3 linked regions of the Geomonas sp. RF6 genome follow. The main gene of each other region encodes a partner of the protein of the gene in region 2 in a complex. Links are inferred from orthologs where the notes say so. Each region holds a gene or a part of one and is shown on either strand. Other genes may lie near its edges.

Region 1 (10,502 bases), 1.2 Mb from region 2 along the record:
AAGAGTCCGGCAAGCCGGACGCCATCGTCGAGAAGATCATCGAAGGGCAGATCAACAAGTTCTACGCGGACATCTGCCTCCTCGAGCAGCCGTACGTGAAGGATCCGGACAAGTCGGTCCAGACCTACCTGAACGAGACGATCGCCACCATCGGCGAGAACATGAGTGTCCGCCGCTTCGCCAAGTTCGTACTGGGCGAGGGGCTCGCGAAGAAGGAGAGCGACTTCGCGGCCGAGGTTGCCGCTGCGGTCGGCGCTTAAAACGTCCCACGGGAGCCGGCCAGCAATGGGCGGCTCTTTTTTTATCCAAAAACCATAAACACGAGCACTTGGGGAAGACATGGCGAAACCGTTTTATAAAAATGTGCTTTTGAAGCTCTCTGGCGAGTCGCTGGCGGGTGACCAAGGATACGGCATCGACCCCCACACCATTACCACCATCGCCAACGAGGTGAAGGAGGTGGTGGCGCTCGGGGTGCAGCTCTCCCTCGTCATCGGCGGCGGGAACATCTTCCGCGGCCTCGCGGCGTCCTCCAAGGGTATGGACCGCGCCAGCGCCGATTACATGGGGATGCTCGCCACCATGATCAACGCGCTGGCGATGCAGGACGCGCTGGAGAAGATCGGGGTCGATACCCGGGTGCAGTCGGCGATCGCCATGCAGGAGGTGGCAGAGCCGTACATCCGCAGGCGCGCCATCAGGCACCTGGAAAAGGGGCGCGTGGTGATCTTCGGCGCCGGCACGGGGAACCCCTTCTTTACCACCGACACCGCGGCGAGCCTCCGTGCCATGGAGATCGGCGCGGACGTCATCCTGAAGGGGACGAAGGTGGACGGCGTCTACTCGGCGGACCCGAAGAAGGACCCGAACGCCACGAAGTACACCCAGCTGAGCTACATCGATGTCCTGAAGAAGGGGCTGGCGGTCATGGATGCGACCGCGACCTCCCTGTGCATGGACAACAACCTCCCGATCGTGGTCTTTGACGTGACCACCGACGGCAATGTAGTGCGGGTCATCTGCGGCGAGCAGATCGGCACCATCGTGAAAGGAGAGTAAAATGATCAAGGACGTCCTTGCCAACATGAACGCCCGGATGGACAAGACCATCGAGGCGCTTAGGAGGGAGTACCAGAGGGTCCGCACCGGCCGCGCCTCCACCTCTCTTCTGGACGAGGTGAAGGTGGACTACTACGGCAACCTCTCCCCGCTGAGCCAGGTGGCCACCCTCGCGGTCCCGGAGGCGCGCACCATCACCATCTCGCCGTGGGAGAACAAGATGATCCCGATCATCGAGAAGGCGATCCTGAACGCGAACCTGGGGCTCACCCCGGCAAACGACGGGAAGCAGATCCGCCTGAACCTCCCGCCGCTTACCGAGGAGCGCCGCAAGGACATCGTGAAGCAGCTCAAGAAGGACGGCGAGGACGCGAAGGTCGCGCTGCGCAACATCCGCCGCGAGGCGATCGACGAGCTGAAGAAGCTGGAGAAGGAGAAGCAGATCTCCGAGGACGAGCTGAAGCGCGCCGAGAAAGAAGTGCAGGATTTCACCAACACCCACGTGGCGAAGGTGGACGAGGTCTTCGCGCACAAGGAAAAAGAGGTTATGGAGGTCTAGGACGCTCCGGATCGGGGGGGAGTCTCTCCCCCCCGGCAACCTCTCGCGCGCCGCGGGGCGCGCACCACCCCTCCAATCCAGGGGATTTTTTGTTTTTAGGGTGCTCATGAAAACACTCAAGCCGGAAAACCTGCCGCGTCACCTCGCCATCATCATGGACGGCAACGGGCGCTGGGCCAAGGAGCGCATGCTGCGCCGCATCGTCGGGCACCGCAAAGGTGTGGAGACGGTCCGGGTCATCGTGGAGGAGTGCTCGCGCCTGAAGATCGGCTACCTTACCCTCTTCGCCTTCTCTGCGGAGAACTGGCTGCGCCCGAAGACCGAGGTGACTGCGCTCATGGCGCTCCTCAAGCAGTACATTCGCGGTGAGACCGCACGGATGATGCAAAACGACATCAGGTTCAACGTGATAGGGAACCGTGCCGACCTGCCGGAGGACGTAAACCGCGAGATCGACTCGACGATCCAGAAGACCTCGGGAAACCGCGGCATGCTCCTCACCCTTGCCCTTTCCTACGGCGGCCGCCAGGAGATCATTTCCGCCGCACGAAGGCTCGCGAGTGAGGCCGCCGCCGGCCGCCTCGACCCCGATTCCATCGACGAGAACTCTTTCGGCGCATCGCTCAGCACCGCCGGGATCCCCGATCCCGACCTCCTGATACGGACGAGTGGTGAGATGCGCATCAGCAACTTTCTCCTCTGGCAGCTGGCCTACGCGGAGCTCTACTTCACGGAGGTCAACTGGCCGGAGTTCGACAGGGACGAGCTGGCCCGCGCGCTCAAGGACTACCAGTCCAGGGAGCGCCGGTTCGGCAAGACCAGCGACCAGCTGCGTCGTGGCGGGGAGCAGCCCTCCTAGCGGGGGACGCCAAGAAAGGAGCTCGCTATCAAACGTCTTGCTTCCGCAGCGGTACTCTTGCCGCTGCTCATACTCTTCATTTTGAAGTCGCCCCCCGTCTGGTTCGACATCCTCATCGCAGTGGTGGCGGCCATCGGGCTCGACGAGTTCTACCGCATGACCCTCCCGGAGCGCCGCAGCGAAGGGTGGAGCGCCGCGGTCGTCGGCGCCCTCGCGCTCTTCACCATTCCCTTCGCCGACGGGATGCTCTCCCTCTTTGCCCTCACCGCAGCAGTGCTCGGCTTCTCCCTTGTCGGCCTCTTCCGCCTGAAGGACATCGCGCAGGCCGCATCCGAGTCCGCCTTCATCTTCATGGGCTTTCTCTACGTCCCGCTGCTCCTTGCGCACTTGATCCTCCTGCGCGTCGAGCCGCACGGCGTGGCCTGGATCTTCCTGATGATGGTGATCGTGATGTCCGGGGACAGCGCCGCCTACTACGTGGGCTCGAGCTTCGGGCGCACGAAGCTCTACCCTGCGGTGAGCCCGAAGAAGAGTGTGGAAGGCTCCCTCGGGGGGCTCGCGGGGAGCGTGATCGGCGCCCTTGTCTTCCGCGCCCTCTTTTTCGCTGAGCTGACGATCGTCGACGCGGTGGCGGTGGCGCTCCTTTGCGGAGTCCTCGGGCAGCTGGGAGACCTTTTCGAGTCCCTCATCAAGAGAAGCTGCGGCGTGAAGGATTCCGGCACCCTCATCCCCGGCCACGGCGGAATTCTCGACCGGCTGGACAGCATCCTCTTCGCAGCCCCCGCGGTTTTCTACTACGCGTACTTCGTGTTCGCGGGGTAGAGAGTGAGCTACATCCCTCTTCTGGCGTACTCACGCACAAAATTGCACAGCGCTCTCTTTTCCAACGGCGCTTGTTATGAGGTATTATGAAAAAGATCGCTATTCTCGGCTCCACCGGATCGATCGGGGTGAGCACCCTCGACGTCGTCGATAAACACCCCGAGATGTTCCAGGTGGTGGCGCTAACTGCAGGCACCAACCTGGAGCTCCTCAAAACGCAGATCGAGAAGTTCTCCCCAGTGCTCGTCTCGGTTCTCACCGCCGAGCACGCCGCGCAGCTCGATCGTATGCTCTCCGGGAAGAAACCGCAGATCATGCATGGCGTGGAAGGGCTGATCGCCGCCGCCACCGCGCCGGATGCCACCATGGTGGTAGCCGCCATCGTGGGCGCCGCAGGGCTTGTCCCGACGGCAGCCGCGATCAGCGCCGGCAAGGACGTGGCACTGGCCAACAAGGAAACGCTCGTCACCGCCGGGCACCTGATCATGGACCTCGTGCAGGAGAAGGGGGTCAACCTCTACCCGGTGGACAGCGAGCACTGTGCGGTCTTCCAGTCCCTCGTGGGGCACCGGAAGGAGGACGTGAGCCGCCTCATCCTCACCGCCTCCGGAGGGCCGTTCTGGAGCTGGAGCAGCGAAAAGGTGGCAGGCGCCACCATAAACGACGCCCTGAACCACCCGAACTGGAGCATGGGAAAAAAGATCAGCATCGATTCAGCGACGATGATGAACAAGGGGCTCGAGGTCATCGAGGCGCGCTGGCTCTTCGACATCCCTGTCGACCGCATCGCGGTGCACATCCACCCGCAGAGCATCATCCACTCCATGGTGGAGTATCTGGACGGCAGCGTCATGGCGCAGCTCGGGATGCCGGATATGAAAGGGCCGATCGCCTACGCCCTGACCTATCCGGCCCGCATCCCCGCCGGCGTCAAGCCGCTCGACCTCACCAGCCTTTCCGGGCTCACCTTTCATAGGCCCGATCCGCTGCGCTTCCCGGCGCTCGATCTTGCCTACCAGGCGGCACGCTCCGGCGAGAGCATGCCGGCAGTCATGAATGCAGCCAATGAAATCGCCGTGGAGGCGTTTCTCTCGGGGAGGATCGGGTTCGCCGCCATCCCGGTGGCGATTGAAAAGACGATGGAGCTGCACGAACCGCACGCTCTGCGCACCTTCGAGGAGGTGCTGGAGGCCGACCGCTTCGGTCGCAGGACCGCCAGGAAGGTCCTGAAGTTCGAGGAGTAAGACCGAAGCCGTCGCTGCAAGACCGTAGGGGGGGTAATGACTAGCATATTCTTCGCAATTATCGCCCTGGGGGTGCTGATCTTTATTCACGAGCTCGGGCACTTCCTTTTTGCCAAGGCGTTCGGGGTAGGGGTCGAGAAGTTCTCCCTCGGATTTGGGCCGAAGATCGTCGGGAAAAAATATGGCGAGACGGAGTATCTCCTCTCCGCATTCCCCCTTGGCGGCTACGTCAAGATGGTGGGGGAGGGGGACGACGTCGAAATCACCGAGGAGCAGAGGACAGTCTCCTTCAGCGACAAGTCCGTACTGCGCCGCATCATCATCGTCGCGGCGGGACCGATCTTCAATCTCCTCTTCGCCTACTTCCTCTTCATCGTCGTCTTCATGATCGGCGTTCCAGCCGTCACCACGAAGGTCGGCGAGGTCGTCCCGGGGAAACCCGCGGCGCAGGCGGGGATCCTGCCGGGAGACCTTATCACTGCTGTGAACGGCAAGCCGGTGGACCGCTGGGAGGATTTCGCCACCGTCATCTCCAAGGGGAAGATCGCCCCGATGCAGGTGACGGTCGTGCGCGGCGCGACTGTCATGAACTACAACATGGTCCCGGAGCCCCGCACGACGAAGAACCTCCTCGGTGAAACGGTGACCTCCCCGGTGATCGGGGTCGTGGCGGCCGGCGAGACGGTGACGGACCACTTCACTCCGCTGGAGGCGATAAAGCGGGGGAGCGAGCAGTGCTGGAACGTGATCTCCCTTACCTTCCTCTCCCTGGTGCGCCTCGTGGAGCGCGCCATACCGCTCGACACCATCGGCGGCCCGATCATGATCGTGAAGATCGCCGGGCAGCAGGCAGCGGCCGGCGGCGTGAACTTCCTCGCCTTCGTGGCGCTCCTCTCGGTGAACCTGGGGGTGCTGAACCTCCTCCCCGTGCCGATCCTGGACGGCGGCCACCTCGCCTTTTACATCATCGAGCTCATCATCGGCCGTCCGGTGGGGAAAAGGGCGCGGGAGATAGCGCAGCAGGTCGGGCTCGTCCTCCTGGTGAGCCTCATGATCCTCGCCTTCTACAACGACATCGCCCGGATCGTGACAGGGAAATAGTCGGGGGGAGTAAGGATCCCATCATCATTCACGGCCGGGAGGGGAATACCTCCCGGCTTTCTCATCGCTCCAGCAGCAGGCGTAGATCGGAATAGCCTTGAAGATTCTCACCTTTGATACCTCCGGAAGCTCATCAAGCGTCGCACTCTCCCACGGCACCGAACTGATCGGTGAAACCCTTTTCAGCGGCCACCGCACCCCCACAGGGAAGCTCCTCGACGCCGCCCGCGCGCTCCTCGACACAGCCTCCCTCGCTCCGGCGGATCTCGATGCCTTCGCCGTCTCCCTCGGCCCCGGCTCCTTCACCGGCGTCCGCGTCGGCATCTCCCTGGTGAAAGGGATGGCGCTGGCGGCAGGGAAGCCGGCGCTGGGCTTCTCCTCCCTCGCCATGCTCGCCGCCAATCTCCCGCTGTGCGCCTGGCAGGTGGCGCCCCTCTTCGATGCCCGGAAAAGCGAGGTGTATTGCGCGCTGTACCGCACCGGAAGCGGGGTGCCGGTTCCGGTGGCGGCTGAGGCGGTCCTTCCCCCTGTCGACTTTCTGGCCACCATCACCGAGCCTACCGTCTTTGTGGGGGACGGAGCGCTGAGGTACCGGGAGCTGATCACCGAGACCCTCGGCGACCTCGCCATCTTCGCCCCCTGGAATGCCCACCTCCCGAAGGCATCGGCGGGGGCTCTTGTTGCCCATGAAGCCGCTCTGGCCGGGGCATTCATCCCTCTCGCCCAACTCAACCCCCGCTACCTGCGCCTCTCCGAGGCGGAAGTGGCCAAAAAACGGGCCTCCGAAGAATTCAGGAAAAACGCTCCTTGAGTCCCCCCTCCCTTGACGGGAGGGGGACAGGGGTGGGTGAAGCTGCCATGAGCTGGAACGGTGGCGCCTTCCCTCACACCCTGTCCCTCCCCCGCGAGGAGGAAGGGAACATTCCTGCAGCCGTTTTAAAAAAATGTTCGATTAAACTGAAAAACGCCGGGAAGGGGGCTGAGCAGGCGCCCGAGTAGCTGTTGACAGTTCTTTTGTAATGTATTATGTTGACCCCTCTATTTTTAATCCAACGGTAACCTCCTCTAAATACGAAGAAATTTTACCGTCATCAACTACCGGTTTATTAGCTCCAAACGGTGAGCGCTCCGGTGCAAGGGACAACATATGCGTAGCGATACTATTACTCAGGGACTGGAGCGTACTCCGCACCGCGCCCTTCTGAAGGGTACAGGACTTCCGCAGAGCGAGATGGCGAAGCCCTTCATCGGCATTGCCACCAGCTTCACCGATCTCATCCCCGGCCACATAGGGATGAGGGACCTCGAGCGTTTCATCGAAAAGGGGATTCACACCGGCGGCGGCTACGCCTTTCTCTTCGGGATTCCGGGGGTTTGCGACGGGATCTCCATGGGGCACAAGGGGATGCACTACTCCCTCCCCACCCGCGAGCTGATCGCGGACATGGTGGAGTCGGTCGCCGAGGCGCACCGCCTGGACGGTCTCGTCCTTCTCACCAACTGCGACAAGATCACCCCGGGGATGCTGATGGCTGCCGCGCGTCTCGACATCCCCTGCATCGTGGTGACCGCCGGTCCGATGATGAGCGGCCGCGGCGTCGAGGGAAGGCGCTACTCCTTTGTCACCGACACCTTCGAGGCGATGGCCCGCTACAAGGCCGGCGTCATCGACGACGCCGAGCTCGCCCGCTGCGAGGAGAACGCCTGCCCCGGCGTCGGGTCCTGCCAGGGGCTCTTCACCGCCAACACCATGGCGATCCTCACCGAGACGCTCGGCATGAGCCTCCCGCGCTGCGGCACCGCCCTCGCCGTCTCTGCCCTCAAGAGAAGGATCGCCTTTGCCTCCGGCGAGCGAATCGTGCAGATGGTCGGCGAGAACGTCACCCCGCGCTCCATCCTCTCCAGGGAAGCATTCGAAAACGCCATCCGCGTCGACCTCGCCCTCGGCGGCTCCTCCAACACGGTCCTGCACCTCCTCGCCATCGCACGTGAGGCCGGGGTAGATCTGCCGCTGGAGACCTTCGACGTCCTCTCCCGCCAGACCCCGCAGATTGCCTCCATGAACCCCGCAGGTGAGCACTTCATGGAAGACCTCGACGCGGCAGGGGGCGTGGCAGGGGTGCTGAAGCAGCTCGGCGACAGCATCCACGACTGCCCGACCGTCATGGGGCTCACCACGAAGCAGATCGTCTCCTCCCTCTCCGACGTCGACGAGAGCGTCATCCGCCCGACCGCACAGCCGGTGAAGAAGGAAGGGGGGATCGCGGTTCTCTTCGGGAACATCGCTCCGGACGGCGCGGTGGTGAAGCAGTCCGGCGTGGGCGAGAAGATGATGCAATTCACCGGCACCGCCCGCTGCTTCGACTCCGAAGAGCTCGCCATGCAGGCAATCATGAGCGGCCAGATCAAGAGCGGCGACATGGTGGTGATCCGCTACGAGGGGCCGAAGGGCGGCCCGGGGATGCGCGAGATGCTCGCCCCCACCGCAGCGATCATGGGGCTTGGCCTCGGCGACTCCGTAGCGCTCATCACCGACGGCCGCTTCTCCGGCGGCACCCGCGGTCCGTGCGTCGGGCATATCTCCCCGGAAGCTGCGGTCGGCGGCCCGATCGCTCTCGTGGAGGACGGTGACCGGATCGAGCTCGACATCCCGTCCCGCTCCCTGAAGCTTCTGGTGAGCGACGAAGTCCTCGCCGAGCGCCGCGCACGCTGGAGCGCACCGGAGCCGAAGATCAAGAAGGGGTGGCTCGCCCGTTACGCGAAGGTCGTCACCTCCGCCAACACCGGAGCGGTCACCACGGCATAAGTTTTTTTGGGTTAGTGTTGCAACTCAGCCAGCCAGCAATTGGCAACTCCCGCACCACGTCCCCTCCCTTTCAAGGGGAGGGACAGGGTGGGGATGGGGTTCAGCAAACAGCAACAATGAAACGGTCAATAGTGAACACAACGAAGTTTGCAGTCATGCCGGGGGTGTTATGAAGATGAATGGTGCTCGGATAGTGTTGGAGTGCTTGAAGCTGGAGGGGGTGGATACGGTCTTCGGTTACCCCGGCGGAACCGTCATAAACCTCTACGACGAGCTATTCTCCTTCAAGGAGATCAAGCACATCCTGCCGCGCCACGAGCAGGCGGGGGTGCATGCCGCCGACGGGTACGCCCGCGCGACCGGCAGGGTAGGGGTGGCGATAGCGACCTCCGGCCCCGGCGCGACCAATACCATCACCGGGATCGCCACCGCCTACATGGACTCGATCCCCATGGTGATTATCACCGGGCAGGTCCCCACCGCGCTCATCGGCAACGACGCCTTCCAGGAAGCGGACATCATGGGGATCACCCGCCCCTGCACGAAGCACAACTTCCTGGTGAAGGACATCAGGCAGCTGGCGACGATCATGAAGAAGGCCTTCTACATCGCCCGCAGCGGCCGCCCCGGCCCGGTCCTCGTCGATCTCCCGAAAGACGTGCAGGTAGCCACCACCGAGTTCCACTATCCGGACAGCGTGGAGCTGCGCGGCTACAAGCCGACACTGGAAGGGCACCCGAAGCAGATCGAGAAAGCCGTCTCCATGATCCTGCAGGCGAAGAAGCCGGTCATCTATGTCGGCGGCGGAGCCGTCCTCGGCAACGCCTGCGCCGAGCTTACCACGCTGGTGCGGCGCCTCGGCGCTCCGGTTACCACCACCCTCATGGGGCTTGGCGCCTTCCCGGAGAACGATCCCCTCTCCCTCGGGCTGCTCGGCATGCATGGCACCTACTACGCCAACATGGCCGTCTCCAACTGCGACGTGCTCGTCGCCGTCGCCGCCCGTTTTGACGACAGGGTCACCGGGAAGATTCCGGCGTTCGCCCCGCACGCGAAGATCATCCACCTCGACGTCGATCCCACTTCCATCAAGAAGAACGTGAGGGTCGACCTACCGATCGTAGGGGACGTCTGCGAGATCCTGAAGAAGATGCTGAAGGTCATTGAGGAGCGCGACTTGGAGGCGGACAACGCCCGCCAGGGGTACCTGCCGTGGCTCGAGGAGATCGCCGACTGGAAGGAAAAGCAGCCGATGGCCTACCAACAGGGTGACAAGGTCATCAAGCCGCAGTACGTGATCCAGAGGCTGCGCGCCCTTTCCGACGAGGATGCCATCGTTGCCACCGACGTCGGGCAGCACCAGATGTGGACCGCGCAGTTCTTCGGCTTCACCCGTCCGCGGACGCTCCTCTCCTCCGGCGGGCTCGGGACGATGGGTTTCGGCCTCCCCGCCGCCATGGGAGCGCAGGCAGCCTTCCGTGACCGCCAGGTCATCGCCATCTGCGGCGACGGCGGCTTCCAGATGAACCTGCAGGAGCTGGCCACGATGGTGCAGAACCGCCTCGCGGTGAAGATCTGCATCATCAACAACAACTTCCTCGGCATGGTGCGGCAGTGGCAGGAGCTCTTCTTCGACAAGCGCTACTCCTCCACCTGCCTGGAGCTGCCGATCGACTTCGTGAAGCTTGCCGAAGCCTTCGGCGCGAAAGGTTTCACCGCCTCCTCCGTTGAAGAGGTCGACAACGTCATCAAGGAAGGATTCGCCACGCCAGGCCCGGTGATCATGGAGTTCCGTGTCGCCCGCGAGGAGAAGGTGCTCCCGATGGTGCCCGCCGGCGCGTCCCTCACCGAGATGGTGCTGGCGTCCTAGAAGGCGTTTTCCCGCAAGGGAGAGGCTCTCTGCGAAATGGAGGGGAATCCCCCCTCGCCACTGTTACGCTTTGCTTATGCCGGGCCGGGAGCGGAAGGACTCATCCCGACCCCTGAAGTATCTGGAGGGACCGTGCGACACATCATAGCCGTGCTGGTAGAAAATGAATTCGGAGTCCTTTC
Region 2 (10,451 bases):
GACGATAGAGGAGGCACGGGAGCTCCTGGTGCGCTACAACGTCACCGCCATGCCGGTCGTGGACGTCGAGGGGAAGGTGAAGGGGATCATCTCCAGAAAGACGGTGGAGAAGGCGATGTACCACAACCTCGGCGTGGTATCGGTCGCGGACTACATGCACACCGAGTTCATGATCGCCGACCCTGAGACGCCGATTACCGAGATCCAGACCTACATCGTCGGCAACGACGCCCGTCTGGTGCCAGTCGTCGCCCAGGGGGAGCTTATCGGGGTGATCACCCGTACCGACCTCTTGCGCTACGGCTACGGAGGGGAGGCGCTGTACGATCTGGCGCGCGACTCCCTCCCGGTGAAGAGTCGCGAGATCGTGGGTCTCATGAACAAGCACCTCCCCCCGCGGGTGGTGACGATCCTCAGGAACCTGGGGGAGGTCGGCGACAGGCTGGAGCTCCCGGTCTACGCGGTTGGCGGCTTCGTGCGCGACCTTCTCCTCGGGGTGGTGAACAAGGATATCGACGTCACGGTGGAGGGGGATGGAATCATATTCGCCGACGCCTTTGCGGCGCAGTACGGGTGCCGGGTGAAGAGCCACCAGAAGTTCGGCACCGCCGTCATCGTCTTCCCCGACGGCTCAAAGATCGATGTGGCGAGCACACGCCTCGAATACTACGTTTCTCCCGGAGCGCTGCCGACCGTGGAGCGCTCGTCCCTCAAGATGGATCTCTACCGTCGCGACTTCACCGTCAATACCCTCGCGATCCGGCTAAACAGCGCCTATTTCGGGAGGCTCATCGACTTCTTCGGCGCCAACCGCGACCTGCAGGACGGGGTCATCAGGGTGCTGCACAACCTCTCCTTTGTGGAGGATCCCACCCGGGTCTTTCGCGCCATCCGCTTTGAGCAGCGCCTCGCCTTCAGGATCGCGAAGCACACGGAGAATCTCATCAAGAACGCGGTGAAGATGGAATTCCTCGACAAGCTCGGCGGCCGGCGCCTCCTCTCGGAGCTGGTGCATATCCTGAAAGAGAAGGAGCCGCTGAAGGGGATCTACCGGATGGCGAACCTCGGGCTCTTCCGCTTCATCCGCCCCGATCTGGAGTTCACCCCCGCCGTACAGAATGTGCTTGAGGGTGTGCGGGAAATCCTCTCCTGGTTCGACCTCCTCTTCCTGGAGCGCCCCTACGAGCGGTGGGCCGTGTACTTTCTGGCGATGTGCGATCCCCTCACAGACGAGCAGTTCTGGGGGACCTGCACCCGACTCTCTGTGGCGGAGCATTACAAGGAAAAGCTCTACGAGATGAGAAAGGACGGAGCGCTCCTCGTGACTGCCATGGAAAAGCGTATCTACTCCAACGGCAAGCTGGAAAACAGCGAGATCTACTTCTTCCTGCGCAGTCTGACCGTGGAGGTGCTCCTCTACCTCATGGCCCGCAGCCAGCACGCCGAGGTCAAGCGGGCGATCTCTCTTTATTTCACGAAGCTAAGCGGAGTGCGCCCGCTCATCAACGGCGAGGACCTGCAGCGTCTCGGCGTACAGAAGGGACCTCGCTACCGTGAGCTCCTCGATGCCGCCCTTTCGGCGCGGCTGAACGGAACGGTCTCCAGCAAGGAGGATGAACTGCGCCTGGTCCAGGGGCTGCTTGCCGCACTGTAGCGAATCCGCAACAGAAAGCTGCGCTAAATGGCGTAGTTATCGTCTCGTCCTTCCGTCGTTCCTCTCCGCAACCCTCCCGCTCCCTCCGCTCACATCTCGGTGGCGCCGCGCCTGGTGCTCCGTTGCAGCTTTTCTTCAAAAAAACTCCCCCTGAGAAAGGAATCGGCCCGTTTGTTGCTGATGAGGTCGTGATCCCGCACTTGTTTCTGATGGAGGAGAGTTTCGTGACGTCTTGGAAAAAGTCCACAGTGGCAGCTTTGATCTTTTGTCTGGTGTCCTCACCCTGCCTCGCGGCTGCCGAAAACTTCAAAGAGGTCTTCCTCGATGCGCTCTACGGCGGGATCACCGGCGGCCTCATCGGTGCCGCCGTGATGGCGTTCACGAAGGAGCCGAGCCGGCACCTGGAGTACCTTGGCTACGGTTTCGGAGGGGGGGCGCTCCTCGGCGCAGCGTACGGTACGGTCCGTTCAGTAAAATCGTTTGCGGAGGTGGAGAACGGCAAGGTGAAATTTGCCATCCCCACCGTCATCCCCGATATACAGGAGACAAAGTCGAACGGCAAGACCCCCTTCGTGGTGACCGCGCAGTTGCTGCATGGAAAGTTTTGACGTAAGTCAAGTTTTTGGACAGTGGCAGGGAGTCATGATCCCGTTTTCGCGTCCTTTTTGGTCGTTCTGCGGAGCTCGGTGAGGGGGTGCCATAAAAGAGCAGGCCCGCCTAACGTTCCCTCCTTTGCGAAGGGGGGACAGGGGGGATTTCCTCTTGCGGGTGCCGCTCCAGTTCCCTGCCAGTCTGCCGCAAACGTGTCGCCGACATTGCCGGGAACGCCTGCGGCTTATCCCGGCCTACATTGTCTGCTTCTTCCTTTGCAATTCCCGCTCTGTTGCTCCCCTTCGCGCATCCCTGTTATACTTCCCTTCAGAAGGGGGGGACAGATTTGGCTCTCAACGGAAGACTTCCGGACCTCAAAGGGTACACCGATGCCCTCCTCAACTGGGTGGGGGGGCGCGGCAAGATACTCATCGTGGTGCACGACAACCCCGATCCCGACGCCCTCGCCTCCGCGATGGCTCTTCGCCACCTCTTCGCGGTGCGCACCAACAGGGAAGCGATCATCGCCTTTTCCGGGATGATCGGCCGCAGCGAAAACCTGGCGATGGCCAAGAATCTCCAGATCCCCCTTACCCCCTTTCAACTGATCGAACTGAAGGCCTTCCCCGTCGTCTGCCTCCTCGACAGCCAGCCCGGCACCGGGAACAACGCGCTCCCCCCCGGCGCCCGCGTTGACCTCGTCATCGACCACCACCCGATGCGCGAGGGGAGCGCCACCTGCAAGTGGATCGACATCCGGCCCGACTACGGGGCCACCAGCACCATCCTCTACGAGTATCTGCGGGTGCAGGGGATCTCTATTGGTACTAAGCTCGCCACCGCTCTTTTCTACGCCATCAAGTCGGAGACGCAGGATCTGGGGAGGGAGGCGAAGCGCCCCGACCGCGAGGCGTATCTCACCCTTTTTCCCCTGGCCAACAAGGTCCTCCTGAACTCCATCGTGCGCCCGAGACTCCCCCGCGAGTACTTTGCCGCGCTGCACTCCGGTCTCAGGCACGCCCGGATTTACGGCAATGTGCTGGTGGCATCGCTGAAGCATGTGCAGTTCCCGGAAGTCGTCGCCGAGTTTGCCGACCTGGTGGTGCGGCTGGAAGGGGTCGAGACCGCGCTTTGCATGGGGCACGTGAACCGCCAGATGATCCTCTCCATCAGGACGGAGTCGCAGGAATTGAACGCGGGGGAGCTCCTCAGGACCGTTGTCGACGGCTACGGGAGCGCCGGCGGTCATGGGATGATGGCTGGCGGGAAACTCAACGAGACAGATGAGAGCGACGAAGCGATGACTGCCACGGAGGGGCTCATGATCCGGCGCTTCCTGGAGTACCTCGGTGTGGTGCAGGGGGAGCCGGAATGTCTCATCCCTTGACCGGCTTAGCCTGCGCCGTGCGCGCAGATACTCATGAAAGCGGTTGCCAAACAAGAGGTAAAATGTTAGTACATGGTTATGTCCCTCTTCCTCGATAACGCCGCAACATCGTTCCCGAAACCGGAATCCGTGTACCTCGCCATGGACAAGGTGATAAGGGAGATCGGGGTCGCGCCGGGGAGGGGAGGGTACGGTCAGTCACTCGCCGCGTCCAGGCTTGTATTCGAGACCCGGGCGCTCCTCGCGGAGTTCTTCGGCGTCAAGCAGATTTCCCGCCTCATCTTCACCCACAGCGCTACCGAATCCCTCAATATAGCCGTGAACGGGCTTCTCGCCGCCGGCGACCACGTCGTTACTACCTCCATGGAGCACAACGCCCTCGTGCGGCCGCTGTATCTTGCCCGCAAGCGCGGCGTCGAGGTCACCTTCGTTCCCGCAGGGAAGGACGGCGTCGTATCCGAGCACGCCATCGCCGGGGCGATGCAGAAAAACACGAGGCTTGTCGCCTTCTCGCACTGCTCCAACGTGACCGGCACGATCCAGCCTCTGGAGGCGATCGTGAAGGTGGCCAAGGGGAGTGGGGCGCTTGTGCTGGTGGACGCGGCGCAGAGCGCAGGTTACCTTCCGATCGACATTGCGGCCCTCGGCATCGATCTTCTCGCCGCTCCGGGACACAAGGCTCTCTTTGGTCCCGCGGGGACCGGGATACTCGCCCTCGGTGCAGAGGTGAAGCTCGACCCGCTGCAGGTCGGCGGCACCGGCGCCAGCTCATCGAGCCCGGAGCCGCCGGAAGAGCTCCCGGAGCGCTTCGAGAGCGGCACCATGAGCACCCATGCCCTTGCCGGGCTGAAGGCGGGTGTGGAGTTCGTGCAGGAGGTGGGGCTTGAGACGATCCGCCAGAAGGAAAAAGTCCTTGTGGACCAGCTTGTGGAGGGGCTGCGCAAGATTCCGGGGGTGACGCTGTATGGTCCGGAGAGCGGCGACCGCGGCGGCGCTCTCTCCTTCACCATCGAAGGGCGGGACCCCTCCGAAATCGGCTACACTCTCGACACCGAGCACGACATCTGCGTACGCGTGGGACTTCATTGCGCACCGGACGCGCACAGGACCATCGGCACCTTCCCCACGGGGACGGTGCGGGTAAGCCCCGGCTACTTCAACACGCCCCAGGACATCGAGCGCTTTCTGAAGGCGCTGCATTGACTACGACCACTGCCGTTACGTCTTCAGTGAAGGCTCCTCCAAGGTTGCGGTGTACTCCGGCACCCCAGAGCTGCAAGCCATTCCTGACCACCGACACTTTTTCACTGAGGCCTCTATGAAAACATTTGTTCTTGATACCAACGTCCTCCTCTACGACCCGCAGGCCCTGGAAAAGTTCGAGGAACATTCGATCATCGTCCCCATTACCGTCATCGAGGAGATCGACAGGTTCAAGAAGGACATGAACGAGACGGGGAGAAACGCCCGCCAGGTCTCCCGCATCCTCGACAAAATGCGCAAGGGGGGCTCTCTCATCAAGGGGATCCAGCTGCAAAGCGGCGGGACGCTGCGGGTGGAGATCTGCGAGGAGAAAGTGCTGAAGATGCTCCCCCCCGAGCTGCGGGAAGAGCGCGGCGACAACAGGATCCTTGCGGTCGCCGTCGACCTCATGGCGCAGCGCCCGGACGTCCCGGTGATACTGGTCACAAAGGACACGAACCTGCGCATCAAGGCGGACGCTCTCGGCCTCAGCGCCGAGGACTACGAGTCGGACAAGGTGAGCATCGATTCCCTCTTTACCGGCTATGCCAGCGTGGAGGTCGGCGCCGACCTCGTCGACCGCTTTTACAGCCAGGGGTGGCTCGACTGGCCCGCGGGGCTGCATCCGAACCAGTTCGTAGCGCTCAGCGAATTCGGCAACCCCGGCCACAGCGCGCTTGGACGTTTGGATAGCTCGTCCGGCCGTGTGGTGCCGCTGCGCGGGGTCGGGAAGGAAGGGGTCTGGAGCGTCTTTCCGAGGAACCGTGAGCAGTCGTTTGCGCTCGACGCACTCCTTGACGACGAGGTAAAGATCGTGACGCTGATGGGGAAGGCAGGGACCGGAAAAACGCTTCTCGCCATAGCCGCCGGTCTGCAGAAGACGGCGGAGGAGAATGTGTACAACAGGCTCCTCGTGTCTCGCCCGGTTTTCCCGATGGGTCGCGACCTCGGCTTTCTGCCGGGGGACATCGAGGAGAAGCTCACCCCCTGGATGCAGCCGATCTTCGACAACGTCGAGCTCCTCCTGACGGGGCATGAAGGGGAGAAACGGCACAGCAAGGGGTACAAAGAGCTCATGGCGATGGGAATCCTGGAGATAGAGCCCCTCACCTACATCCGCGGGCGCTCCATCCCGATGCAGTACATGATAGTCGACGAGGCGCAGAACCTCACTCCGCATGAGATCAAGACGATCGTGACGCGGGCGGGGGAGGGGACGAAGATCGTGTTGACCGGCGACCCGTACCAGATCGACAACCCCTATGTCGACGCCGAGAGTAACGGTCTCACCTACGTAGTGGAGCGGCTGAAGGATCAGAAGATCTCGGCGCATATCACCATGACGAAGGGTGAGCGCTCCGAGCTCGCGGAGCTGGCGGCAAACCTGCTGTAGTCCGGTGCTGCGGGAAGTTTTCAGGAGAGGGCGCGGTTGCTCGTGCCCTCTTTGCTTTTTCCCGGATGCGGCGGCTGAAGGGGAAGATGATCTCCGGAAGCGAATGTCGAACCCTCGCTGGAGGACAGGCTTCCCAGCCTGTCGCGCGGCGCGAGCCGCGTCTGCTTCCATGGCGGCTGACGCCGCCATCGCAGGCAAGATGCCTGCGCTCCAGCGCGCGGGCACCGTACGTCGGCAGAGGGAAGAAGTTGGTCTCCCGCGGCGAATGTTGAACTCGCGCTGGAGCACAGGCTTCCCAGCCTGTCCCGCGGCGCGAGCCGCGTCTGTTCCAGTTCAGCCGGCGCATGCCCCTTCTTCCCACTGATCATTCGATAGAAGGACTTCGTATGTCCTCGAATCGTGCAATAATTTACTGGATACATCACTTTTGCTCGGGTTCCGATTTATATGCTTTTACTTGCTCTAGAATCTTCATGCGATGAGACGGCTGCCGCCGTGGTGGCGGACGGTCGTGTTATCCGCTCCAACATCGTCTCCTCCCAGATAGCGGTCCATGCCGAATATGGCGGGGTCGTCCCGGAAATCGCCTCCCGCCAGCACCTCGAAGCTGTCTCGACAGTCGTCACGCAAGCCCTCGAAGGGGCGGGCGTAACCCCCGCCGACCTGAAGGGGATTGCGGTGACCCAGGGGCCGGGCCTTGCCGGCGCGCTCCTCGTGGGGCTCTCCGCCGCCAAAGGACTCGCCTTCGGATGCGGCATTCCCCTCATCGGGGTGAACCACATCGAAGGGCACCTGCTGGCAGTCATGCTGGAGCGCCCGGTGGAGTTCCCTTTTCTCGCTCTCGCAGTCTCCGGCGGCCACTCCCACCTCTATCGCGTGGACGGCGTCGGGCGCTATCGGACGCTCGGACAAACGGTGGACGACGCTGCAGGTGAGGCCTTCGACAAGGTGGCGAAGCTCCTCGGTCTGCCGTACCCCGGCGGCGTGGCGATCGACCGGCTGGCAGCCCAGGGTGATCCCGGAGCGATCCGCTTTCCCCGCCCGCTCCTCAATGACGGCAGCTACAATTTCAGCTTCAGCGGCTTGAAGACTGCGGTGCTGACTCACGTGAAGAAGCACCCCGAGTCGGCGGAAGCGGGCATTCACGACCTTGCGGCCTCTTTCCAGTGGGCGGTCTGCGACGTCCTTACCCAGAAGACTGCCGCGGCCCTCGTGGAGACGGGGCTGAACCGGCTCGTGGTTGCCGGCGGTGTCGCGTGCAACAGCGCGCTTCGCCTCTCCATGCAGAAGATGTGCGATGAGAAAGGGGTCGAGCTTTACATCCCCACCCCCAGGCTCTGTGCCGACAACGCGGCGATGATCGCGGTGCCGGGGGATTTCTACCTGTCCGCCGGGATCTCGAGCGGCCTTGACCTGGACGCGCTCCCGGTGTGGCCCCTGGATCGCCTGGCGGCACGACTTACGGAGGGGATGTGATGGAGAAAATTCGCGCCAAAAAAGCGCTGGGCCAAAACTTTCTGGTGGACAGCGGTGTTCTCACGCGCATCGTTTCCTGCGTAAAGCCGACTCCGGAGGATTTTATCCTCGAGGTCGGACCTGGGCGGGGGGCTCTCTCCCGTCTGCTGGCGGAGAGCGGCGCGCGTCTTCTCGCCGTGGAGCTCGACCGCGAGCTCATCCCCGTGCTAGGAGCTGAATTCTCCGGCGCGCAGAACGTGGAGGTGGAGCATGGCGACATCCTGCGCGTAGACCTGCGGGAGATCCTCACGCAGCGCAGCGCCGGAAAGTGGAAGGTGGCGGCGAACCTGCCGTACAATATCTCCTCCCAGGTTCTTTTCCGCTTCCTCGACTGCTGCGACCTCTTCCAGAGCCTCACCCTCATGCTCCAGAAAGAGGTGGGGGACAGACTGGTCGCGCCGCCGGCGTGCAAGGACTACGGGATACTCACTGTTTTGCTCGGGCTGCACTTCGACATCCGCAGGGAGTTCATCGTGAAGCCCGGTTCCTTCCGGCCGATCCCGAAGGTAGATTCGGCGGTTCTTACCTTCACGCCGCTGCCGGCTCCGCGGGTCGAGGTGGGGGATGTCCGCTTCTTCCGGCTCCTGGTGAAAGGCGCCTTCAGCCAGAGGAGAAAGACCCTTTACAACGCCCTGCGCGGCGCACGCGTAGTGGAGACAGATGAGGCCCTTCTGGAAGGGCTTGCCAAGAGTGGTATCGACGGAGGGAGGCGCGGCGAGACCCTCTCGTTGCCTGAATTCGCTGCCCTTTCACGGGCTTTGTTGTCCGGGAAAAGTCTGGCGTAGTAACTTCCTTTTGTGGTATATAGAGCTGCTAATCTCAGACAGGGCCGCACACGCGGTCCATGGAGGTAATCCAGATGAAGATTTGCGTAGTTGGATCCGGTTATGTCGGTCTTGTCGCGGGAACCTGCTTTGCCGAAAGCGGTAACGACGTCGTCTGCGTCGACATCAGCGAAGAAAAGATCAACGGACTCAAAGAGGGAATAATCCCCATTTACGAGCCGGGACTAAAGGAGATGGTGCTGCGAAACTGCGAGGAAGGTCGCCTTACCTTCACCACGGATATCGCCGCCGCCGTCAAGGATTCCCTGGTTAACTTCATAGCGGTCGGGACCCCTCCCGGTGAGGACGGCTCCGCCGACCTGCAGTACGTCCTGGGGGTGGCGCGCGACATCGGGCGCCACATGACCGGGTTCAGGATTGTGGTGGACAAGTCGACGGTGCCGGTGGGGACCGCCGACAAGGTGCGCGCCGCCATTGCGGAGGAGCTCGCGCTGCGCGGTGTGGACTACGAGTTCGACGTCGTCTCTAACCCCGAATTCCTGAAGGAAGGCGCCGCCATCGATGACTTCATGAAACCGGACCGTGTCGTTATCGGTACGGACAATGTGCGCACCGCAGAGCTCATGAAGGAGCTGTACTCCCCCTTCATGCGCAAGTCGGACCGCCTCATCATCATGGACATCCGCAGCGCCGAGATGACCAAGTACGCGGCGAACGCGATGCTGGCGACCAAGATCACCTTCATGAACCAGATATCGAACCTCTGCGACAAGATGGGCGCGGACGTCATGGCGGTCCGCGAGGGTATCGGCTCCGACTCCCGCATAGGCTACGACTTCCTCTTCCCCGGCGTCGGCTACGGCGGCTCCTGCTTCCCGAAGGACGTGAAGGCGCTGGCCCGCACCGCCGAGGAGTGCAACTACGACTTCATCCTCCTGAAGGCGGTGGAGGAGGCGAACGAGCGGCAGAAGCTGGTATTGCCGAACAAGATCGAGGCGCGCCTCGGCTCCGGCGGGGCTAAACCGCTCGAAGGGAAGACCTTCGCCGTGTGGGGCCTTTCCTTCAAGCCGCGCACCGACGACATGCGCGAGGCGCCGTCCTTGACGATCATCTCCCGGCTCCTCGAGCTCGGGGCGCAGGTCCGCGCCCACGACCCGGAGGCGATAAAGGAAGCACAGAAGCATTTCGGGGACCGGATCTCCTACAGCCACAACATGTACGACATCCTGAAGGGGGCGGACGCCCTCGTCATCATCACCGAGTGGAACGAGTACAGAAACCCCGATTTCGAGCGGATCAAGAACCTCCTGGTCAACCCGCTCATTTTCGACGGCAGGAACCTGTACAAGCCGGAACGGATCCGCAGCAACGGGTTCGAGTACCAGCCTATCGGCAGGAACGGCAAGGCCGGATTCTAAGGAAGATCACTTGAACGGCTTCGGGTCGGATGACCCGGAGCCGTGCAGCGACAGTGGAGGGAAAAGGCTTCATGCGTGTTCTCGTGACCGGCGGCGCCGGCTTTATCGGTTCTCATCTGTGCGAAAGGCTGTTGAAGGAAGGTCACGAGGTTATCTGCCTGGACAACTTTTTCACCGGCAGTAAAAGCAACATCTCCCATCTTCTTGATTCCCACGGTTTCGAGCTCATCCGCCACGACATTACCCAGCCGGTCCTCTTAGAGGTCGACCGGATCTACAATCTCGCCTGTCCCGCCTCTCCGATTCACTACCAGTACAACCCGGTGAAGACGATCAAGACGAGCGTCATGGGGACGATAAACATGCTCGGCCTCGCCAAAAGGGTGAAGGCGAGAATCCTCCAGGCCTCGACCTCCGAGGTGTACGGCGACCCCCAGATCCACCCGCAGACGGAGGACTACTGGGG
Region 3 (5,982 bases), 4.0 Mb from region 2 along the record:
GGCTTCGCATTTTCGGATTTGAAGCGATGATAGTGAGTTGGTAATGCCGGCGAATGTGCCGGAGGCTTCGCGGGGTGCCTGAACGAAAGAGAGGTCTTTTGATCTGGTGAGGAGTAATAGGCAGAGCTTCCCGCAATTCTCTGCGGACACAAAAAAAGGATTCCACTGAGGGAATCCTTTTTTTGCATCTATAGTCGGAACGCCTACCGCACGGTCCGCTCTTACCAGAAGGGCTCAGCCGAGGAGGTTATTGTTGTTCCTCGCCCTGTTCGCCAGGATCGTCGGATCCAGCACCTCGCCGCAGCAGGTGCACTTCCAGGCGTCGAAAGACCGCACGAAGTCGTAATATTTTTCCGAGAACATTCTCCCTTTGCATTTAGGGCAATTCATAATAGCAACCTCCGCATTGATAGGAATTGATCGTGTCTGCTAGGGAGTGTTTACATGTTGCGTGCCAATAAGGAATGCTTCAGCAAAAATGATTTGGAAAGGGGGTGGAAAGCGAGGTGTAAAGCTTGACACCATGCGAAGTTGGCTCTCGTTAGAAATACCTCCTGATCTTCGACAGCGTCCCCTCTCCGATGCCAGGAACGCGCGATACCCCCTCCAGAGAGCGAAAAGCGCCATTTTTGTGACGGTCCTGCACGATGCGGTGCGCGAGGGCGGGGCCGATCCCAGGCAGGGCTTCCCAGTCGGAAGCGGCCATATCGTCGGGATCGAGGGGGATGCCGAAGAGGATCCGCTCCGCTGCCGCCATCTTTTCCAACGATAGGACACCTACTTGCGCAGCAGGACGGGAAAGCGTCAAAATATCACCGCTTGTTAGTACCTTTTCACCATTTACCCCGTTCGCGGTAGACGGGAAGGGGGGAGTAAGCGTCATTTTGGTGACGGTCGTCACCGTCACACCCACAGGATAATTATACACCCCGGGGTGCGGGAAATCTCCGGCGAGCCGCACCAGCACATGGTGTGGATCCGCACGCAAAAAGGCCGCGCCTCCGGAAGGGGTCCGGGTAGCGCGGCCTTTGAAGAAGACAGGAAGCGAGACGACGAGGGCGAGGACGCAGACTGTGAGGCGTCCGGCGCGGGGCATCAGCGAATTCCCCCTCCCTCCTCTTCCTTGTGCAGCTTGTACTCCACGGAGTCGATCAGCGCCTGGTAGGAAGCCTCGATGACGTTTGCGGAGACACCGACCGTCCCCCAGCGGCTTTCCTTGTCACCGGACTCGATGAGGACCCGGATGGCCGAGGCGGTCCCCTGCCCTGCCGGGAGGACGCGGACCTTGTAGTCCAGGAGCTTTACCTCCTTGAGCTTCGGGTAGAACTTCTCCAGCGCCTTCCTGAGGGCGTTGTCCAGCGCGTTCACCGGGCCGGTCCCCTCCGCTGCGGTGTGCTCCACCTTCCCGCCGACTTTCACCATGATCGTCGCCTCGGAGGTCGGCTGGTCATCCTCGTGTCTCTTCTCGTCGATGACGCGGAAGCCGATCACGGAGAAGAACTTGCGGTGCGTGCCGAGGGCGCGGCGCATCAGGAGCTCGAAGGTCGCTTCAGCCCCCTCGAACTGGTAGCCGCGATTCTCCATTTCCTTGATATTCTCCAGGATCTCCAGTGTCACCGGGTCCTTGCTGTCCAGGTTGATGGAGAACTCGCTCGCCTTGGCAAGGATGTTCGCCCTCCCGGAGAGATCGGAGACGAGGACGCGGGTGGTGTTCCCTACCAGATTGGGGCGCATGTGCTCGTACGTCTCAGCGTGGCGCTGGATCGCCGATACGTGGACTCCCCCCTTGTGGGCGAAGGCGGAGTCCCCGACATACGGCTGGTGCTTGTTGGGGGCGAGGTTGGCGAGCTCGTAGACGTAGCGGGAAAGCTCCCGCAGGCGTCGCATGTTCTGATCCGAGAGACAGTCTCTCCCCATCTTCACCTTTAGCGCCGGAATGATGGAGCAGAGATTGGCGTTGCCGCAGCGCTCCCCGAAGCCGTTGGCTGTCCCCTGAACCTGTACGATGCCGTTTTCCACCGCCACGATACTGTTCGCCACGGCGCACTCGCTGTCGTTGTGGGCGTGGATCCCGAGAGGAGTGGTGATGATCTGGCGCACTTCCGAAACGATGCGGGCGACCTCGAAGGGGAGGGTCCCCCCGTTGGTGTCGCAAAGAACGATGCAGTCGGCGCCCGCCTGCGCTGCAGCCTCCAGCGTCTTGATGGCGTACGCGGGATTTGCCTTGTAACCGTCGAAGAAGTGCTCGGCGTCGTAGAAGACCTCCGGCATCCGCTCCTTCAGATAGACGAGGGAGTCGTAAATCAGCTCGAGGTTCTCCTCCAGGGAGATGCGCAGCGCCTCGTGGACATGGAAATCCCAGGTCTTGCCAAAGATCGTCACCACGTCCGCCTCGGACTGCACCAGGGTGCGGATGTTCTGGTCCTTGTCCGGAGTGATCTTCGCCCGCCTCGTCGAGCCGAAGGCGGCAATCTTCGCCTGGGAGAGCCGCTCCTTCTTGATCTCCTTGAAGAAGGTCACATCCTTCGGGTTGCTCCCGGGCCACCCCCCCTCGATGTAGTGGATACCGCAGTCGTCCAGCTTGTGGGCGATGCGAATCTTGTCCTCCACCAGAAAGGAGATGTCCTCCGCCTGAGTTCCGTCGCGGAGCGTCGTATCGTACAGTTTTACAAGGCTCATCTTACCCACCTTTAAACGGCGTCTTTACAGCACTTCCTTCCTCACCCCTTGGGCCGGAGCAGCACGCTCCCACGAGGTGGGCGAAAGGACGTTACTCTTTCCCCGCCAGCCCGAAGACGTCGTGCAGTACGCGCACGGCGAGCTCGGTGTACTTTTCGTCGATAACGACGGAGATCTTGATCTCGGAGGTGGAGATCATCTGGATGTTGATCCCCTCGGCGGCGAGGGTCTTGAACATGGTGGAGGCCACCCCTGCGTGGCTCCTCATGCCGAGGCCGACGATGGAGATCTTGGCGACGTTCTCGTCGGTGAGGACTTCCTTCGCCTGGATCGCCTGCGCCGTCTCCTTCGTGATGGCGAGAGCCTTCTTGAAGTCCCCCTTGGTGACCGTGAAGGTAAAGTCGGTGGAACCCGCCTCGCTCACGTTCTGCACGATCATGTCCACGGAAATGTTCGCTTCGGAGAGGGGGGTGAGAATCTGAGCCGCGATCCCGGGCTTGTCCGGCACCTGCATGACCGCAATCTTTACTTCATCCTTGGCATAGGCGATGCCCGAGACGAGCACTGCTTCCATATCTTTATCCTCCTTGGTAACCATGGTTCCCAAATTGTCGTTGAAGCTCGAACGCACATGCACGTCCACGTTGTATTTCATGGCGAATTCGACGGAACGGATCTGCAACACCTTCGCGCCGACGCTGGCGAGCTCCAGCATCTCCTCGTAGGTGATACGCTCGATCTTCCTGGCGTCCTTCACCATGTTCGGGTCGGTGGTGTAGACCCCGTCCACGTCCGTGTAGATCTCGCATACATCCGCCTTCAGCGCAGCAGCGAGCGCCACCGCCGAGGTATCGGAACCGCCGCGCCCGAGGGTGGTGATGTTGCCACTGTCGTCGACCCCCTGGAATCCGGCGACGATGAGGATCGTCCCCTTGTCCAGGTCCTGCCGCATCTTCGTGTCGGGGATCTCCTCGATGCGCGCCTTGCTGTAGGAGTTGTCGGTGACGATCGGCACCTGGAACCCCAGGTACGATTTTGCGTCGTAACCCATCGATTTCAGGCACATGGCGAGGAGAGAGATGGAGACCTGTTCCCCCGCCGCCACCAGCACGTCGTACTCGCGGCTGTCCGGGAACTCGCTCATCTCGTTTGCCAGCGCCACCAGCTTGTTCGTCTCGCCGGACATGGCGGAAACCACTACCACCATATCGTTTCCGGCGTCATAGGTCTTTGCGACCCTCCTGGCGACGTTGCGTATCCTCTCGACGGACCCCATCGAGGTACCGCCGTATTTTTGGACCACTAAGGCCATGTCCGTCCTCCTTGTCCTGAATATCGAACGGCAGCCGAAGCCGCCGCGCGCGGAACACTGTTATTACCAAGATTAATCCAATGGGTAAAGCACTTTTTTCAACCGCGAGATCTCATTCACATCAATAACATGTAGGTCACTAGTCGGCCGAAGGGGTTCCGGGTAAACAGCAGTTTCATGGCTTTAAACACGAGATAGGAATAGCACCCTTAAGGGCTTGCGTGATTCCCGCCTAAATACAGTCTGCGCGGGACACCCTTTGCACTAAAATGTAGGCCGGGATAAGCCGAAGGCGTTCCCGGCACACAGCAGTCTCAGGTTGAAACGGCTGCCGGAAACGCTGCGCTTATTCCGGCCTACAAGGACACGGAGGCCTCAGCAAACGAGGTAGCGGCTATATCTCCTGCAGTGCTGCTTCAAGTTCGGCCAGAAGGGAGCCTGAGCGAACGCCCGAGGCAGCAAAGGTGAATTCGCGCTCCTCGTCGCCAAGATGGCGGCAGGTCACGGTGAGAAGATCCGCCGGAAGCTCCCCCTCCAGACGCTCCGCCCACTCGACGAGGCTCACTCCCCTGCCGTAGAAGTACTCCTCGAAGCCGAGCTCCTCCACTTCCTCAGCGCCGCGCAAACGGTACAGGTCAAAGTGATAAAGGGGAATGCGCCCTTCGTAGATATTGAGGATGGTATAGGTGGGACTGGTGACGGGAGTGTCCTCGGCAACGCCGAGCCCCTCCGCGACCCCCTTGGCAAAGCGGGTCTTCCCCGCCCCCAGCTCGCCGGTAAGGGCAAGGAAATCCCCGGGGGCGAGGAGGCGACCGACCCTCCGCCCGAGTTGCTCCGTCTCCAGAGGTGCCCGCGTCGCTATCGTTACCGCATCCCTCACGAGCGCATCGTCCTGATGAGGTCGATGCGTGCAATGACGCCTAAGAGCTGAGCCCCCTCCACGACCGGAACGAGATGCACCCGCTCGTCAGTCATGAGATCGGCCACCTGGCTAAGGGGGGTCTCCGGGCCGACGGTATGCACCTCGGGGGTGAAGATGTCGCCGACAGTCCCACCGGTCATCTTCTGCAGCTCCTTTTCGAAGCGCTTGCCGCTCTCGAGGTAGATGACCCAGTCGAAAATGGAGACCACGGTGGGAATGTGCAGGCTCTTGTCCTGCTCCACCAGATCGGATTCCGAGACGATGCCAATCAGATTGCCGGCTTCATCGACGACGGGGGCAGCGCCGATGCGGCGCTCGTCGAGAAGAGCAGCCAGCTCCCGCACCGAGGTCTGCTGCGTCACGGTGACGACGTCCCTGGTCATAACATCCTTTGCTTTCAGCATAGGTCCTCTCCGTTTCTAATGCCGCGGCTCGAAGCCGCGGCAATGTCAGGCCGCGCCCGCCGGATGTCCGCACAGGCGCAGCTCCTTCTTCATGATACTACTTCGAGAGCTTTAACGCTCCCGCCTGTGCCAGATGCCCGAGCGCCGCGGGGAGAGACTCCTGCACCTCCGTCGCCTTCATCCCCGCCATCCCCCTCTCACGCGCGATGAGGTCTGCCGCATAGCCGTGCAGGAAGACCCCGAGCTGGCAAGCCTGGAAGGGGGGATATCCCTGGCCGAGCAAAGAAACGAGGAGGCCGGTGAGGACATCACCCATCCCCCCCGAGGCCATCCCCGCATTGCCGCTGCCGTTTATCGACACGGAGCCGTCGGGGGCGGCGACGACGCTCCCCGACCCCTTAAGGACGAGGTGCACGCCGTAGCGGACGGCAAAGTCCCGGGCCACGCCAAGGCGGTCCCGCTCCACGTCTGCGATGGTGCCGCGGATCAGGCGCGCCATCTCTCCCGGATGAGGGGTAAGGACCGTGACTGCCCCCCGTCTCTTCAAAAGAAGCTCAGGGGCAAGGGCCAGTGCATTGAGGGCGTCGGCATCGAGAACGAGCGGAAGGGGGAGAGCCTCGACGAGGGTATGCACCAGGTAGAAGGTGGAACGTGCCGCTCCGATC

Evidence for each region.
Region 1: the proteins of tsaD (region 2) and tsaB are in contact, whole or in part, in a solved structure (PDB 4WQ4), measured with the Escherichia coli proteins. The link is inferred for Geomonas sp. RF6 from one-to-one orthologs.
Region 3: the proteins of tsaD (region 2) and tsaE are in contact, whole or in part, in a crystal structure (PDB 6N9A), measured with the Thermotoga maritima proteins. The link is inferred for Geomonas sp. RF6 from one-to-one orthologs. Residues at the interface, in WP_004082750.1 of Thermotoga maritima: Cys10, Asp11, Arg49, His50, Leu82, Gly84, Gly135, Gly136, Glu154, Thr155, Leu156, Asp157, Asp158, Ser159, Glu162, Asp165, Lys166, Arg169, Leu170, Tyr175, Lys213, Thr214, Leu217, Tyr218, Gln221, Arg222, Asn324; in WP_004082108.1 of Thermotoga maritima: Leu37, Gly38, Lys46, Lys57, Val59, Lys60, Ser61, Thr63, Phe64, Thr65, Leu66, Met67, Val69, Pro71, Tyr82, Arg83, Leu84, Asp86, Asp88, Phe89, Asp93, Ile128, Asp130, Glu131, Arg134.

What each region holds. Positions count from the first base shown.
Region 1 is NZ_CP087999.1:3,111,132-3,121,633, forward strand. The notes cover bases 4,655-7,598. They hold tsaB (tRNA (adenosine(37)-N6)-threonylcarbamoyltransferase complex dimerization subunit type 1 TsaB), read left to right. Parts: upstream 4,655-5,741; coding sequence 5,742-6,455; downstream 6,456-7,598. Other genes in these bases: rseP (RIP metalloprotease RseP), read left to right, coding at 4,655-5,644; ilvD (dihydroxy-acid dehydratase), read left to right, coding at 6,792-7,598. In the rest of the region: tsf (translation elongation factor Ts), read left to right, coding at 1-260; pyrH (UMP kinase), read left to right, coding at 340-1,059; frr (ribosome recycling factor), read left to right, coding at 1,061-1,618; LPW11_RS13420 (isoprenyl transferase), read left to right, coding at 1,725-2,477; LPW11_RS13425 (phosphatidate cytidylyltransferase), read left to right, coding at 2,505-3,299; LPW11_RS13430 (1-deoxy-D-xylulose-5-phosphate reductoisomerase), read left to right, coding at 3,386-4,543; more of rseP, read left to right, coding at 4,580-4,654; more of ilvD, read left to right, coding at 7,599-8,450; ilvB (biosynthetic-type acetolactate synthase large subunit), read left to right, coding at 8,620-10,320; ilvN (acetolactate synthase small subunit), read left to right, coding at 10,453-10,502. UniProt on the Escherichia coli protein: Required for the formation of a threonylcarbamoyl group on adenosine at position 37 (t(6)A37) in tRNAs that read codons beginning with adenine.
Region 2 is NZ_CP087999.1:4,312,778-4,323,228, forward strand. Bases 5,836-8,728 are described here. They hold tsaD (tRNA (adenosine(37)-N6)-threonylcarbamoyltransferase complex transferase subunit TsaD), read left to right. Parts: upstream 5,836-6,714; coding sequence 6,715-7,743; downstream 7,744-8,728. Other genes in these bases: LPW11_RS18455 (PhoH family protein), read left to right, coding at 5,836-6,267; rsmA (16S rRNA (adenine(1518)-N(6)/adenine(1519)-N(6))-dimethyltransferase RsmA), read left to right, coding at 7,743-8,567; LPW11_RS18470 (UDP-glucose dehydrogenase family protein), read left to right, coding at 8,642-8,728. Also shown: LPW11_RS18435 (A-adding tRNA nucleotidyltransferase), read left to right, coding at 1-1,654; LPW11_RS18440 (hypothetical protein), read left to right, coding at 1,879-2,262; LPW11_RS18445 (DHH family phosphoesterase), read left to right, coding at 2,592-3,632; LPW11_RS18450 (aminotransferase class V-fold PLP-dependent enzyme), read left to right, coding at 3,711-4,835; more of LPW11_RS18455, read left to right, coding at 4,951-5,835; more of LPW11_RS18470, read left to right, coding at 8,729-9,985; LPW11_RS18475 (UDP-glucuronic acid decarboxylase family protein), read left to right, coding at 10,057-10,451.
Region 3 is NZ_CP087999.1:361,077-367,058, forward strand. The notes cover bases 3,129-5,982. They hold tsaE (tRNA (adenosine(37)-N6)-threonylcarbamoyltransferase complex ATPase subunit type 1 TsaE), read right to left. Parts: upstream 4,872-5,982; coding sequence 4,386-4,871; downstream 3,129-4,385. Other genes in these bases: LPW11_RS01580 (aspartate kinase), read right to left, coding at 3,129-3,991; LPW11_RS01590 (CBS domain-containing protein), read right to left, coding at 4,868-5,317; LPW11_RS01595 (NAD(P)H-hydrate dehydratase), read right to left, coding at 5,415-5,982. Outside these bases: LPW11_RS22350 (hypothetical protein), read right to left, coding at 235-363; LPW11_RS01570 (ComEA family DNA-binding protein), read right to left, coding at 542-757; cimA (citramalate synthase), read right to left, coding at 1,096-2,679; more of LPW11_RS01580, read right to left, coding at 2,771-3,128. UniProt on the Escherichia coli protein: Required for the formation of a threonylcarbamoyl group on adenosine at position 37 (t(6)A37) in tRNAs that read codons beginning with adenine.